One region of the Xanthomonas boreopolis genome, then DNA from elsewhere that is predicted to be linked to it. Evidence: riboswitches for the same ligand, from Rfam matches in the RefSeq annotation. Region 1 holds a riboswitch; each other region holds the start of a gene.
The links. Region 1 has a riboswitch for cobalamin ahead of btuB (TonB-dependent vitamin B12 receptor). Riboswitches for the same ligand answer to the same signal wherever they lie in the genome.

Region 1 (5,136 bases):
CCGCTCGCTCAGCCGCGCGGCGAAGGCGCGGCCGGCGTACCAGAGCACGCCGTACGCGACCGGCAGCAGCGCATACGCCGCGGTGACGCAGAAATCGCTGACGCCGGCCAGCTCGATCGCCGCCCAGTCCACCGCGAACGCCAGCCCCAGCAGCGCCGCGAACTGCCAGTGCCGGCGCAGGTACAGCCCGCCCAGGAAGAACACCGCCATCGACGCGTCCGGCAGGTGCAGCCAATCGCCCACGTGATTGAAGCGCGTGGCCACCATGGCCACCATCAGCGCGACGAACAGGCCGGTTTCTGCGGGGCGGGACAGGGATTTCATCGGGGCTTTCCTGGAGAAGGGACGGGACTGCCGGGGACGGGCGAACTCGCGGGAGGGACCACGACGCCGCGCCGTCACTGCGCCGGATGGTAGCGCAGGGTCAGTTGGTAGTTGCGGCCGGGCTGCGCGTACCAGGCCGCGGTCTGGTAGTCGCGGTCGAACACGTTGTTCGCGCTCAACGCCAGGTTCCAGTCGCGGCCGACCGCGCAGCCCACGCGCAGGTCGAGCAGGCCGTAGCCGCCCAGCCGCGTGGCATTGGCCAGTTCGTCGTAGCGCTCGCCCGAGGCGTACACGCTGCCGCCCACCGAGAACGCGCCGAAACGCCGGTCGGCATCGATCCTGCCGCTCTGGCGCGCGCGCCGCGGCAGCCAGTTGCCGTGGTTGACGGCGCCGTCGGCCTTGGGGTCCTGCCAGGTCAGGCGGGTCGCCACCGTCCAGCCGGCCAGCGTGGTGTCGTAGCCGGCCTCGACGCCGCGGATGCGCGCCTTGTCGATGTTGTTGGGCTGGCCGAACGGATGCGCCGCGTCCACCAGCGCGGCGTCGTAGGCGATCATGTCGTCGACGCGGGTCTGGTAGGCGTTGAGCGTCCAGGTGCCCCAGTCGTGTTCGCCGCGCAGCCCCAGCTCCACGCTGCGCGAAGTCTCCGGCCCCAGGTTCGGATTGCCGTAGCCCGGGTAGTACAGCTCGTTGTAGGTCGGCGCCTTGAACGCGGTGCCGTAGCTGGCGGTCAGGCGCAGGTGCTCGGCGAAGTTCCAGCCCCACAGCAGGCTGCCGGTGTTCTTGCCGCCGAACTGGCTGTTGTCGTCGCGGCGCACGCTGGCCTGCAGCGACTGCGTGCCGAAGGTCTGCTGCCATTGCGCGAACGCGCCGCGGTTGATGCGCTGGTCCTCGTCGTAGCTTTCGTTGCTGGCGATGCGGTCGCGCTGCCAGTCGAAGCCCAGCGTCAGCAGGCCCGGGCCGGCATCGAGGTCGGCCTGCAGCGAGCCGAGCGCGCGGCGCGTGTCGAACGTGGAGACGTAGCTGCCGTCGTAGTACGCATCGCTCAGGTCCTGGCTGGCGCCGAGGCTGGCGGTGAGCTTCAACGCCTCGCTCGGCGCGTAGCGGACGCGGCCGCCCGCCACCTGCTGGACGCCCTTGGAGAGGTTGCCGCCGTAGATCGTGCCGTCGTATTCGTTGCGGCTCTCGGCGCGCAGGGCCTGCACGTCCGCATCCCACTGGCGGTTGAAGCGCCAGCCGCCCTTCACGCTCAGCGAATCGTTGCGGTAGCCGTCGCGGTCCGGATCGTAGGCGCTGTTGGCGGTATCGAGGTAGGCGTTGATGCCGTCGGTCTCGTCGTGCACCGCATTGACCGAGTACCAGCCGCCGCGCTCGCCGAGGTCGCCCTGGCTGCGCCCGGCCACGCCGGCGCCGTAGCGGCGCGCGTTGTCGCTGCCCGTCGCGACGCTGAAGGTCGGTACGAACGCGCCCTGCGGCTTGCGCGTGAAGATCTGGATGACGCCGCCGATCGCCTCCGAGCCGTACAGGCTGGAGAACGGCCCGCGCACGATCTCCACGCGCTCGACCTGCTCGACCGGGATGTCCTGCAGCGACGCGCCGCCGAGGGTGGCCGACCCGATCCGCACGCCGTCGACCAGCACCAGCACGTGGTCGGATTCGCTGCCGCGCAGGAACAGCGAAGTGGTCTTGCCCGGCCCGCCGTTGTTGACGATCGACACGCCCAGCTCGCCGCGCAGCAGTTCCGGCAGCGAGCGCGCCTGGCGGCGCTCGATCTCGGCGCGATCGATCACGGCGACCGGGGCCAGGGCCTGGTCCTGGGTCTGCGCGGTACGGCTCGCGGTGACCACGACCTGGTCCAGGTCGGTGGCATCGGCCGCGAGCGCCGGAGCGGCGGCCAGGGACAGCGCCAGCGCAAGCGCGGCGCGGCGTGGGGAAACGATCGGGGACAACGACATCGTGGGTGGCTCCTGCAGCCGCGCCTTCCCGCGCGGACATCTGGGTAAAGCCGGCATGCAGGCAGCAGGAGATGGCGCCGGCGTTCGCGCCGGCACCATGGCCACGCCCACCGCGCGCCGGGTCGATCCTGGGGCCGGTCTCCGGGCTCGCGAGCGAAGGCTGCGCCTTCCGTCCCGCGCCTTCCCATGCCGGCGGCACAGTGGCGTTGCATGCGGAACGTGTACTCGCCCACCGTTGCGGGGGCAGCTCCGGAATTGCCGGCATGGACGGCCGACGCACCGGATTCCCGTTTAAACCGCCGGCATCCCGGCAGTCACCTCAGGGCCGCGCATGGTAGCAGGAAGACGGCCAGGCCACCTGGCGCGCATCGCGGAAGCGGCCCGGGCTCTCCACGACGTCACGCAAGGCGTCGCCGCCGCTCTCGAAACGCGCTCGAAGCCCTTACGACGGATCGGCCTCGGTCTCCTCCAGCCGCGGCACCGGCACATGCCGCACCGGGATCGGCCGATAGTCCTCGCCAAAGGCGACCTCGCCCGGGGTCCACCCCTCGCGACGGCGTACCGCCCCCCAGAAACGCCTGAGCCCTTCGACCTGCAAGGCCACGAAGCCGAGCGCGTTGTCGCGGTCCACCATCGGGTCGGCCACGCCCGTGGGCCGTACCGGCTCGCCGTACAGCGCGGTGCCGAACAGCACGTCCCAGATCGCGAACACCTGGCCGAAGTTGCAGTTGTGCAGGTCCGGGCGTTCCGGGTCGACCACCATGTGGTGCAGGCGGTGGAACTTCGGATCGACGAAGAGCTTTTCCAGCACCGGCCCGAAACCGATGCGCACGTTGGCGTGCGAGAAGTTCTGCACCAGTTCGCCCAGCAGCATCAGCCAGGCGAACTCGTCGGCGGCGATGCCGAACGCCACGCCGACCCCGGCCAGCACGAACGATTGCAGTGCGCCATCGAGATAGTTGCTGCGGTCGTTGGCCCAGCAGCTGAGCTGGCGCTGGCTGTGGTGCATGCTATGCATCGCCCACCACCACGGCATCCAGTGCTGCACGCGGTGCATCCAGTAGTAGGTGAAGTCGTAGGCGAGGTAGTACAGCGCGAACAGCGCCAGCGGATGCCGGTCCAGCCAGGGCCACGCATAGCGCAGGCCGACGCGGGCATCCTCGCCGCCCTGGCCGCCTCCGAGCAGGTTGGCCAGCGGCGCCAGGACCAGGAACGAGAACAGCGGGAACACGCCGACCAGCATCGTCCAGGTGTAGTGGAAATCGATGCGGGCGAGCCGCCGGTGCTCCCAGCGTTCGGCCGGCCACAGGCTTTCCAGCGGCCGGAACACCAAGCCGATGATGCACAACTGCAACGTCGCGATCAGCAGCGAGGCCGCGATGTCGCGGGGATCGTCGCTCAGTCCGGTCAGGTGCAGCGCGGCCAGCGCAGGCGCCACCACCCGGTCGGCCAGGCTTTCGACCAGCAAGGCCCAGACATGCGGGATGGACGGCATCGCAGGCAGCTCCTCGGCCTGCATGCGGGGAGGGAGGAAGCAGGCCCGGCACCAGGCTGGCCGGCGCGGCTTTCGCCCAGCTTTCGGCTGCCTCCCGTGCTGCGCGAGCGCCGGGCCGGCCGTCAACGCGTCGCCTGCGACGCGGCTGCCGGCGCTGGCCTGCGCCATGGCCAGCCCAGCGTCATGCCGGCCGCCGCCAACAGCACCATCACGGCACCGGCGATCTGCACCGGCTGCAACGCATGGCCGAACGCGAGCCTGTCCACGGCGATCGCGACGATCGGATAGATGAAGGACAACGCGCCGGTCACGGGCGTCGGCAGCTTCTGGATCGCGCCATACAGCAGGATGTACATCAACCCGGTATGCACCACGCCCATCGTCGCCAGCGTCGTCCAGGCGGCGGCCGCACCGGTCGCTTCCGGCAAGCTCGCCAACGGCCACAGCGCGGCCACCCCGACCGACACCTGGACCAAGGCGATCAGGTGCGGCGGTACGCCCTTGAGCCGTTTCGCGAACAGCGCCGCCAGCGCGTAGCAGAAGGCCGCGCCGAGCGCGAGCAACACGCCCGCCAGGTAGTGCGTGCCGCTGCCCTGCCCCGGCCGCGCCTGGACGATCAACAGCACGCCCCCGAACGCCAGCGCCAGCCACCCCAGCTTGCGCAGCGTCGGCCGCTCGCCCAGGAACAGGGCGCCGAGCCCGACCAGCATGAACGGCTGCGTGTTGTAGACCGCGGTGGCGATCGAGATGGAAGCGCCGGAATACGCCGCGAACAGCAGCAGCCAGTTCGCCACCAGCGCGATGCCGCCCAGCACCGCCACCCCGGCCTGCCGCGGCGTGATCGTGCCGGACCTGAAATAGCCGCGCATCAGGCACACCGGTATCAGCGTGAGCGCCCCGAACAGGCAGCGCCAGAACACGACGCTGGCCACCGGCTGCCCGGACACCACCACCAGCCAGCCGATGGTCCCGGAGATCGCCATCGCCGCGACCATTTCCAGCACACCCCGGGTACGTTCCGTCATTGCAACGCCCTCTTCAATCGTGGGCTTGCAATCTACAGACGGCCAGGCGATCTTTCCTTTCGAAAGAAAGGCGAACCCACAAGAAAATCTTTCCTTGAAAGGAAAGACCCAGGATATTTCTCATGTCGCTCGACGAAACCGATCGCCACATCCTGGCCTTGCTGCAACAGGACGCCCGGATGCCCACCAAGGCCCTGGCCGAACGGATCGGCCTGTCCGCCCCGGGCACCGCCGACCGGCTGCGCCGCCTGGAGGACCGCGGCGTGATCCAGGGCTTCACCGTGCAGGCCGAACCGCGCGCCCTGGGCTATCCGATGCAGGCCATCGTCCGCATCCGGCC
Region 2 (5,136 bases), 950 kb from region 1:
GGCATAGCGGCGCGCCGACAGCAGGCGGGCGATGCCGGGCACGATCGCGTCGCCCTCGTGGCAGGGCAGCGCGCCGCCGGGCATGAAGTCCGGCTGCAGGTCGACCACGACCAGCGCGGTATCGGCGGGGTAGGCGGACATGGGGCGGCATCCACGGGGAGCGGGACGCCAGTCTAGTGCGTGCCGCACCGGGAGATGGGCTTTCCATCGGCAGCCGGCCCGCGGCCTCCGCCGGCGTCAGGAGGGGCGCCGCCGGCCTTCACCGCGCATGTCCGCCCCGGCGCGGATCATCCGGGCAGTGCCGGGAGAGGAGGAGCGGACCATGATCGCTGTTTCCGACGTCGCGATACGGCTGCTGCTGGCAGCGTTGCTGGGTGCGGTGATCGGCATCGACCGCGGGCGCCTGGAATGGGCGGCGGGCCTGCGCACGCACATGCTGGTCTGCGTGGGCGCCGCGCTGGCGATGATCGTCTCGGCCTACGGCTTTTCCGACATCCTGCGCCATCCGCAGGTGATCCTGGATCCTTCCCGCATCGCCGCGCAGGTGATCTCCGGGGTGAGCTTCATCGGCGCGGGCACCATCCTGTTCCTGCAGCGCGAGCGCGTGGTGCGCGGCCTGACCACCGCGGCCGGGCTGTGGGCCGTGGCCGCGATCGGGTTGGCCGCGGGCAGCGGATTGTATGCGGCGGCGATCATGGCGACGGCGTTGATGTGGACGATCCTCGCGCTGCTCAAGCCGCTGGAGCGGCGGTATCTCAACCAGCATGGCCGCATGAACCTGCAGGTGACGCTGCGGCACGGGACGCCGCTGGTCGGCGTGGAGGACGCGATGGCGCAACTGCAGCTGCCGCTCCGGCGCATCGTGCTGCGGCGCCACGCCGACGGCGAGGACACCCTCGAGATCCGCTGCGCGCCGGACATCGGCCAGGCGCGGTTGCTGGAAGCGGCCGGCCGGCTCGCCGGCCTCGAGGGCGTGGTCGCCGTGGCGACCCCCGATTCCATGCACGAGGCCAAGGAAGACCGCCGACCGGAGTGAAGCCGCCCCTCCGCGGAGGGGCGGGTCCTTCAGGCTGCCTGCGCGAGATCCTCGCGCAGCCGGTGGGCGGCCGCGACCATCGCCCGCAACGCCGCCTCGGTCTCGGCCCAGCCACGGGTCTTCAGCCCGCAGTCCGGATTGACCCACAGCTGCTCCGGCGCGAGCACCGCGCGCGCCTTGCGCAGCAGCTCCACCATCTCCCCGGTCGAGGGTATGCGCGGGCTGTGGATGTCGTACACGCCCGGCCCGATCGCGTTGGGATAGCGGAACCTCACGAAGGCGTCGAGCAGTTCCATGCGCGAGCGCGAGGTCTCGATCGAGATCACGTCGGCATCCATCGCCGCCACCGCCTCGATGATGTCGTTGAACTCCGAATAGCACATGTGGGTGTGGATCTGGGTGGCGTCGCGCACGCCCGAGGCCGCGATGCGGAAGGCTTCCACCGCCCACCCGAGATAGGCGTCCCGGTCGGCGCGGCGCAGCGGCAGGCCTTCGCGGATCGCCGGCTCGTCGATCTGGATGAGCCCGATTCCGGCCGCTTCCAGATCGCGCACTTCGTCGCGCAACGCCAGCGCGATCTGCCGGCAGGTGCTGGCGCGTTCCTGGTCGTCGCGCACGAACGACCATTGCAGCATCGTGACCGGTCCGGTCAGCATGCCTTTCATCGGCCGGTCGGTCAGCGACTGCGCGTATGCCGACCAATGCACCGTCATCGGGGCCGGCCGCGCCACGTCGCCGTAGATGATGGGCGGCTTGACGCAGCGCGAGCCGTAGCTCTGCACCCAGCCGAGCTTGGTGAAGGCGAAGCCGTCGAGCTGCTCGCCGAAGTACTCGACCATGTCGTTGCGCTCGAATTCCCCGTGCACCAGCACGTCCAGCCCGATCCGTTCCTGCACGCGCACGCAGCGTTCGGTGTGCTCGCGCAGGAAGGCCTCGTATTCCGCGGCGCCGAGCCGCCCGGACTTGAAGCGCGCCCGCGCCTCGCGCACTTCCCGGGTCTGCGGGAACGAGCCGATCGTGGTGGTCGGATAGTCGGGCAGCCGCAAGGCCTGCTGCTGGGCGAGCATGCGTTGCGGATAAGGGCTGGCGCGCCGTGCCGCCTCCGGGCCCAGCGCCGCCAGCCGGCGTTCCACCTCGGGCCGGTGCACGCGCGGCGAACGGCGGCGCGATTCCAGCGCCTGGCGCGCCTGTGCCAGCCTGGCCTCCGCCGACGGACGGCCATCGAGCGCGTCGGCCAACGTGCGCAGTTCGCCGAGCTTCTGCCTGGCGAACGCGAGCCAGCTGCGCAGTTCGGCATCCAGCGCCTTTTCCTGGTCGAGGTCCACCGGCACGTGCAACAGCGAGCACGATGGCGCCAGCCACAGCTTGTCCGCAGCGACATGGCCCCGTGCATAGCGCGCCAGGGTGAGCGCGTTGTCCAACGCCGCGCGCCATACGTTGCGCCCGTCGACCAGCCCGGCCGAGAGCGTGCGTCCGGCCGGCAGGAGCCTGAGGACGGCATCGAGCTGTTCGGTGCCGCGCACCAGGTCCAGGTGCAGGCCGTCGACCGGCAGGGCGGCGGCCACTTCGAGGTTGCCGCCGAGCGGGCCGAAGTAGCTCGCCAGCAGCAGCTGCGGACGCGGGCCCGACGCGAGCGCGGCATAGGCGTCGCGCAACGCCTGCTGCCAGCGGGCGTCGAGATCGAGCGCCAGCACCGGCTCGTCCAGCTGCACCCAGTCCGCGCCGGCGGCCTGCAGGCGCGCGAGCAATTCGGCGTAGGCCGGCAGCAGGCGCGGCAGCAACGCAAGCCGGTCGCTGCCGTCCACGGTCTTGGACAGCCAGAGGAACGTCACCGGTCCCGGCAGCACCGGGCGGGTGCGGATGCCCAGCGCCAGCGCTTCCCGGAACTCGGCGACGGGCTTGTCGCCCCGCAGCCGGAACGCCTGGCCGGCGTGCATTTCCGGCACCAGGTAGTGGTAGTTGGTGTCGAACCACTTGGTCATTTCCAGCGCGTGAAGGTCGATGCCGTCGCGCTGCACGCCGCGCGCCATCGCGAAGTAGCCGGCCAGCGGATCGGCGTCGGCCAGGGCGCGGTAGCGCTCGGGGATGGCGTCGAACAGCACCGCGGTGTCGAGCACGTGGTCGTACAGGCTGAAGTCGTTGCTCGGCGGCACGTCGACGCCGGCCTCGACCTGCAGCCGCCAGTGCCGCGCGCGCAACTCGCGCGCGCTGTCCTGCAATTGCGCGGCGCTGGCTTGGCCTTGCCAGTGGCTTTCCAGCGTGCGCTTGAGCTCGCGCCGCGCGCCGATGCGCGGGAAGCCCAGGTTGGTGACGATCGTCATGGTGTTTTCCTCATTGCGGTCTTGGGCATTGAGGAACGAAGGAACCGCGCACCGTGCTTCCCTGCACGCCGCGCCAGCGACCTCCGCCCCCGCGGGCGAACCGACGCCTGCGGGCACGACGGACGGCGTCCGCCACGGGGCGCACGCACGTCCGGCCGCTCCCCGCGGAGCGCCAGGTCGAAACGGAGGACGCTCGTGTCCCCCGGCCCAGGCCGGTATTCGGGCTGATGGACGGGCCGTGCATGGCACGGGGGCCTACTGTCCGCCGCTTCCCAGGCCCATGCAGGCGCCCAGTGCTGTTGGCGGGGGTCGTTTCCATTCACCGCTGCGGGGCAGCTCCGGAATGGCGGCAAGGCCGCTTCACCGGATTCCCGTTTAAATGCATCGCTTCATCCGAATGAAGCGATGCATACCTCGGCGGCGCACATGGTGGCGGCAGGACGACGGCGCGTCAAGCGCGCCCGCTTGGGCAGGTTATGGGAGGAAACGGACGAAAGCGGGCGTGCGGGATATCCGGTCCGAGGGGCCGCTTCGCATCGGGCAGGGGTTCTCGGGCACGGCGAGCGAACCACGCCGGTGGTCGTCGATGCCCGCACCAGCGACCTGGATGGTGCAGGGCGCTTCGGCCCGGTCACTACGCGTCTGCCGGCAGGTCGATGAGGTAACGGCCAAGGCAGTGCGTCCTCGTTGCTGGTTGGTTGGACTCCGCATGGTTTGTTCCATCGCGGCCGACCGCGTAGCCCATGCCGGTACCCAGCGCCAGAAGGAGCAAGGCTGCAACACTCGCGGTTCGCCTGGGTCGCTCGCTCATGGCCAAGCGAAATCCTCCAATACCATGCCTGCGCAGATCGCCCGAGTCCGATGTCCTGCGCGCCCGGCTTGCGGACGGCGGCCCTAGGGCCTAGCAGCGAACCAGGCCAGGTCTGCTCGGTCCCGGCTCATCTCTGCCGGAGCGTCGAAAGGATCGCATCCCACAGCGCGATGATCTCTTCTTGGCGAGGAGAAGGAACAGGATCGTCCTCGTCGCCGACATCCATTCCCACGGTGACGCCATTGGGCGCGGTATCGGTCTGCCATCTCAGATGGTAGACCTCGACCCCGCTGTTGAGCACCTTCTTCCATACGAGTTCCTGGCCGGGCATTCCCTCCAGGTCGCGCGTTCCGTCGCGCAGCGACTTGACGGTCTTGGGGTAGCCTGGATCGCTTGCCGCGCTGGGATCCTCCGCCAGGATGTCCTTGGCCGCGTTTCGCTCCCGCTCGATGTCGTAATGGATATCCAGCGCTTCATCCGCCAGGGAGTTCTCGTTCTCGAGCACGCTAACCCAAGCCCGTGCACCGTGCCATTCGCGGATGGTGGCCTGCATCGAGGCAAAAAGCCTCTGGTTGCCCTTGTCCAGATACAAGCCATCCAGGCAGAAGGCTCCGGAAGGCGCAACGGCACCGGCCCCGATAGGGTGCATGTCCTTGACGAAGTCGAGAAGCGCGGGAACCTGTGGTTTCTCCCCCGTCGCGACCGTGGTGCTCAATCTGTAGCCGCCATTCCCTGGCCACATGTAAGCCTCGACGTTGTAGGTATAGATGTCGACGGGCGAGCTACGATAAAACAAGACGCGGAGGCCGCCGATATCCTCGGCGGCTCGGAGGATATAGCCCTCCTTCTCATGATTCTGGGAATGCAGGTCTTGTTCGCGCGCTTCTACCTGCCTGAAGAAATCGAGCCGGTCGGCGGATCGCTGGCGCTCGATGGAGAACACGCCTACTTCCTGGTTCCAGGCCGCG
Region 3 (5,136 bases), 1.6 Mb from region 1:
AGCCGGTGTTCGCGGTGTGGCTGGGCCAGGACGATGCGGCCATCGCCGCGCTCAACGCCGCGCGCGTGCCGACCTACGCGACCGAGTCCGACGCGGTGCGCGGCTTCACCCACATGGTCCGCTACCGCGAGGCGCAGGCCGCGCTGATGGAGACCCCGCCGAGCCTGCCGGAGGATTTCGTCGTCGATGCCGCGACGGCGCGCGCGCTGGTCGAGCAGGCGCTCGCCGCGGGCCAGGCCTGGCTGGACCCGGTGGCGACCCAGCGCCTGCTGGAGGCCTACGGCATCGCGTGCGTGCCGCTGCAGGTCGCCACCACGGCCAACGAAGCCGCGCTGCTGGCCGACCCGATCCTGGCCGCGGGCGGCTCGGTCACGGTGAAGATCGTCTCGCCCGACATCGGCCACAAGTCCGACGTGGACGGCGTGCGCCTGAACCTGCCGAGCGTGGCGGCGGTCCGGCTGGCGGCCGAAGGCATCCTGGAGCGCGCGCGCAGGGTGCGGCCGCAGGCGCGCATCGACGGCGTGATCGTGCAGCCGACCATCCTGCGGCCGAAGGCCCGCGAGCTGATCGCCGGCATCGCCGACGACCCCGTGTTCGGGCCGGTGATCGTGTTCGGCCGCGGCGGCACCGCGGTCGAGGTGATCAACGACCGCGAACTGGCGCTGCCGCCGCTGGACCTGCGCCTGGCGCACGAACTGATCGGCCGCACCCGCGTCTCGCGCATCCTCAAGGGCTACCGCGACGTGCCGGCCGCCGACGAGCGCGCGGTGGCGCTGGTGCTGGTCAAGCTGGCGCAGCTGGCCGCCGACATCCCCGAGATCCGCGCGCTGGACATCAACCCGCTGCTGGCCGACCGCGACGGCGTGCTGGCGCTGGACGCGCGCGTGGCGGTGGCGCGTTCGCGCATCCTGCACAAGGGACGTGGGCATCCGCGCTTCGCGATCTTCCCGTACCCGAAGGAGTGGGAGCGCACCCTGGTGCTCGGCGACGGATCCACCGCATGGCTGCGCCCGGTGCGGCCGGAGGACGATGCGCTGTTCCGCGCGTTCTTCGCCCGCGTCACCGACGAGGACCTGCGGCTGCGCTTCTTCCAGTCGGTGAAGCACTTCAGCCACGAGTTCATCGCGCGCCTGACCCAGCTCGACTACGCCCGCTCGATCGCGTTGGTGGCGATCGACCCGAAGGGCGGCGACATGCTCGGCGCGGTGCGGCTGCACGCCGACGCCGACTACGAGAAGGGCGAGTACGGGATCCTGATCCGCTCGGACCTCAAGGGCCACGGCATCGGCTGGCAACTGATGCGGATCATGATCGAGTACGCGCACTGGCTCGGCCTGAAGGCGGTGGAGGGGCAGGTGCTGCGCGAGAACCGCACGATGCTGGCGATGTGCGAGAGCCTGGGATTCCAGGTCAGGCCCGATCCGGAGGATGCGTCGCTGATGAACGTGCTGCTGCCGGTGGGGACGGGATCCCTGCGTCCTTGAACGGCGCCGCGGCGTGGCCGTCGTTCCCGCGGGCAGGGCTCCGGTCCCCGCGGGGCTTTGCCGGCGACGCGACAGCGTGCCCGCATGCCGCGCGCGGGGCCTGGCCGGCGTGGCGTGGAGCGCCATTCACCTTGCCGGGTGCAGCATGGGCGGCACCGAACCGCCCGGAGCCCGCCCGCATGTCCAAGCGCCCGATCCTGTCCGTCGTCTGCCTACCGGTCGTGCTGGCGCTGGCGGCCTGCGGGCGCCAGCCACCGGCAGCGGATGCCACCGCCGATCCGGCACCGTCGCCGCCGGCGGGCCCCGCACCGGTGTTCACGGATGCGTCGATCGGCCTGCGGCTGATGCCGGTGCCCGGCACCACGCTCGAGCGGGACTTCGACCGCGAGTACCTCGATACCGACGGCTGGAAGGCGTTCGCGCCCGGCGACAGCGAGGGCAAGCCCCTGGCCGCGCTGGTGCTGGACGGTTCCAACGATCTCGCCGCCGCCGAACTGCGCATCGGCAGCAGCGACAGCCTGCGCGAGGCCGCGCGCTGCCTGGAGCCGCCGCCGGAGGCGCAGGGCGACCCGGACCAGGTCGAGATCGGCGGGGTGGCCTTCGTCCACTTCCGCGCCGGCGACGCGGCGATGAGCCACTTCCTGCAGGTCGAGGGCTACCGCAGCGTGCGCAACGGCCGCTGCGTGGCGATCGACCTGATGGTGAGCGGCACCCGCCCGGAGGTCTACGACCCGCCGCGCAAGCCGCCGTTCGACACGGGCACCGCGGTGGCGCGGCTGCACCAGGCGCTGGACGCGGTGCACTGGCAATAGCGCCGGCCAAAGGCACGGGGCGCGGAACACCGTTTTCCATTCCGGTCCAGGGGGGGGCGCCCCACGACCCAAACGGACCGGAACCCCGCCCCGGGAACCGCCCCTCCGGTGCTTGACTGCGCAGTGTTTTTGGACGTGCCCGGCCGCGCGCTGGAAACGGTTCACGGGGATTTCCGGCCGCGCGCTTGTCCCACAAGGCTTTTCCGAATTTGCCTATATTTCGTGTTGACCCCCGGTGGGGACCCCACTATCTTGGGGCGGTCGGTGTCTCCGCTCACGAGGGCGGAGGCGAAGAGGGAAGCCGGTGACGCCCCCGATGGGCCACTCCGGCACTGCCCCGCAGCGGTAATTGGGAACGACGCCGTCAACGCACTGGGATCCTCCCGGGAAGCGACGGCCGAGGTGGCCGACCCTCGCGTCGGCCGTACCCATCAGTCCGAAGACCTGCCGACAGCCGCGCGCATGCACATCGCGCGGTGCCGGCCGTGACGTCCCCGGAGGGGGATGGCCGGTGAAGCGGGAGCTGCCCGCGGGCCTGGGCCCGCGCGCGCCGCGGCCCCCGCGACACCGCCGTCCGCTCCGCCGACACGGCCCGCCTCGCCTGCGAAGGGCGGGTCCGTGCACCACATGGAGGACGTATGACAAGCAACGACATCCTCGCCGCCGCCGCGGCCACCTCTTCGCAGTCCACCCCCGCCGCACCCACCCGCGTCGCTCCCCCCGCCGCGGCCGAGACCACCCCCGATTCCGCGGACCTGGTTCCGCCGCCCCCACAAGCAGCCGCAATGCCCGTTCAGACCCTCGACGAATCCGCTGTCTCCACCTGGATCACCAAGGAAGCCGGCAACCGCCGCATCCCGTTCGATCGCGCGCGCCTGGAGCGCAGCATCGATTCGGTCCATGCCGAGTTCCCGCACCTGGACGTGAGCGACTACAAGCGCGCCGTGTTCGGCTTCGTCGAGCGCAAGGAGAGCGTCAACGCCGACGACCTGGTCGACCTGCTGATCCGCGAGGCCGAGGCGCGCGTGGACCTGACCGCGCCGGACTGGGAGTTCTTCGCCGCGCGCCTGTACCTGCGCCGCCTGTACAAGCGCGCCAGCCGCAACCGCTTCTACGACGCGAGCCAGAAGTACGGCTCGTTCGTCGGCCTGCAGGAGAGCCTGGCCGACCGCAACGTCTACTCCAACGACATCCTGCGCTCCTATTCCAAGGACGAACTGCAGGAAGCCGGGCGCATGATCGACCCGGAGCGCGACAAGCTGTTCGCCTACAACGGCCTGTACCTGCTGGCCACGCGCTACCTGGCCACCGACAGCTCGCGCGGCGTGTTCGAGCTGCCGCAGGAGCGCTGGCTGACCATCGCGCTGTACCTGATGCAGGACGAGAAGCCGCGCGAGCGCCGCATGCAGCTGGTCGGCGAGGCCTACTGGGCGCTGTCCAACCTGTACATGACCGTGGCGACCCCGACCCTGGCCAATGCCGGCAAGGTCGGCGGCCAGCTGTCGAGCTGCTTCATCGACACGGTCGACGACAGCCTGCAGGGCATCTACGACTCCAACACCGACGTGGCGCGCGTGTCCAAGCACGGCGGCGGCGTCGGCGCGTACCTGGGCTACGTGCGTTCCTCCGGCTCGGCGATCCGCGGCGTGGCCAACTCGTCCGGCGGCGTGGTGCCGTGGATCAAGCAGCTCAACAACACCGCCGTGTCGGTGGACCAGCTCGGCCAGCGCAAGGGCGCCATCGCCGTGTACCTGGACATCTGGCACCGCGACATCGAGGCGTTCCTGGACCTGCGCCTGAACAACGGCGACCAGCGCCTGCGCGCGCACGACGTGTTCACCTCGGTGTGCATCCCCGACCTGTTCATGGAGACGGTGGAGCGCCGCGGCGACTGGTACCTGTTCGACCCGCACGAGGTGAAGCGGATCAAGGGCTGGTACCTGCAGGACTTCTACGACGAGAAGAAGGGCGACGGCAGCTTCCGCAAGAAGTACGAGGAAGTCGTCGCCGACGAGCGCATCAGCCGCAAGACGGTCAAGGCGATCGACATCTTCAAGCGGATCATGGTCAGCCAGCTGGAGACCGGCAATCCGTTCATGTTCTACCGCGACGAGGTCAACCGGAAGAACCCGAACAAGCACGTCGGCATGGTGTACTCGTCCAACCTGTGCACCGAGATCCTGCAGAACATGAGCCCCACGCGCATGATGCAGGAGATCATCAGCGGCAACCAGATCGTCACGACCAAGCAGGCCGGCGACTTCGTCGTCTGCAACCTGTCCTCGGTCAACCTGGGCCGGGCGGTGGTGCCGCAGGCGGGCCAGGGCGACCTGATCACCGACGTGCTCGAGCGCCTGATCCCGATCCAGGTGCGCATGCTCGACAACGTGATCGACCTGAACCTGCTGCCGGTGCCGCAGGCGACGATCACCAACCAGAAGTACCGCGCGATCGGCCTGGGCACCTTCGGCTGGCACCACCTGCTGGCGCAGAAGGGCATCCACTGGAACTCGCCGGAAGCCGAGCAGTTCAGCGACGAGCTGTACGAGCGCATCAACTACCTGACCATCCAGGCGAGCATGGCGCTGGCCAAGGAGAAGGGCACCTACGCGGTGTTCCGCGGCAGCGACTGGCATACCGGCGCCTATTTCCGCGACCGCGGCTACAACAGCCCGCAGTGGCTGGACCTGGCCGCGCAGGTGGCGGTCAACGGCGTGCGCAACGCCTACATGGTCGCCGTCGCGCCGAACATGAGCACCGCGCAGATCGCCGGCTCGACCGCCTCGATCGACCCGATCTACTCGGCGTTCTACTACGAGGAGAAGAAGGACTTCCGCCGC

Region 2: linked by a shared signal. The riboswitch ahead of metE (5-methyltetrahydropteroyltriglutamate--homocysteine S-methyltransferase) and the one ahead of btuB (TonB-dependent vitamin B12 receptor) in region 1 are both predicted to bind cobalamin.
Region 3: linked by a shared signal. The riboswitch ahead of M3M27_RS18805 (ribonucleoside-diphosphate reductase subunit alpha) and the one ahead of btuB (TonB-dependent vitamin B12 receptor) in region 1 are both predicted to bind cobalamin.

What each region holds. Positions count from the first base shown of each region.
Region 1 covers NZ_CP097162.1:1,286,226-1,291,361, reverse strand. The annotation lists gene M3M27_RS05740 (hypothetical protein) at 1-324, opposite strand, end outside; gene btuB (TonB-dependent vitamin B12 receptor) at 399-2,276, opposite strand; cobalamin riboswitch at 2,392-2,613, opposite strand; gene M3M27_RS05730 (sterol desaturase family protein) at 2,719-3,771, opposite strand; gene M3M27_RS05725 (DMT family transporter) at 3,894-4,796, opposite strand; gene M3M27_RS05720 (Lrp/AsnC family transcriptional regulator) at 4,919-5,136, shown strand, end outside.
Region 2 covers NZ_CP097162.1:335,384-340,519, forward strand. The annotation lists gene pncA (bifunctional nicotinamidase/pyrazinamidase) at 1-141, opposite strand, end outside; gene M3M27_RS01450 (MgtC/SapB family protein) at 323-1,036, shown strand; gene metE (5-methyltetrahydropteroyltriglutamate--homocysteine S-methyltransferase) at 1,066-3,357, opposite strand; cobalamin riboswitch at 3,551-3,789, opposite strand; gene M3M27_RS01460 (T6SS immunity protein Tli4 family protein) at 4,296-5,136, opposite strand, start outside.
Region 3 covers NZ_CP097162.1:4,184,168-4,189,303, reverse strand. The annotation lists gene M3M27_RS18815 (bifunctional acetate--CoA ligase family protein/GNAT family N-acetyltransferase) at 1-1,484, shown strand, start outside; gene M3M27_RS18810 (hypothetical protein) at 1,664-2,296, shown strand; cobalamin riboswitch at 2,542-2,762, shown strand; gene M3M27_RS18805 (ribonucleoside-diphosphate reductase subunit alpha) at 2,935-5,136, shown strand, end outside.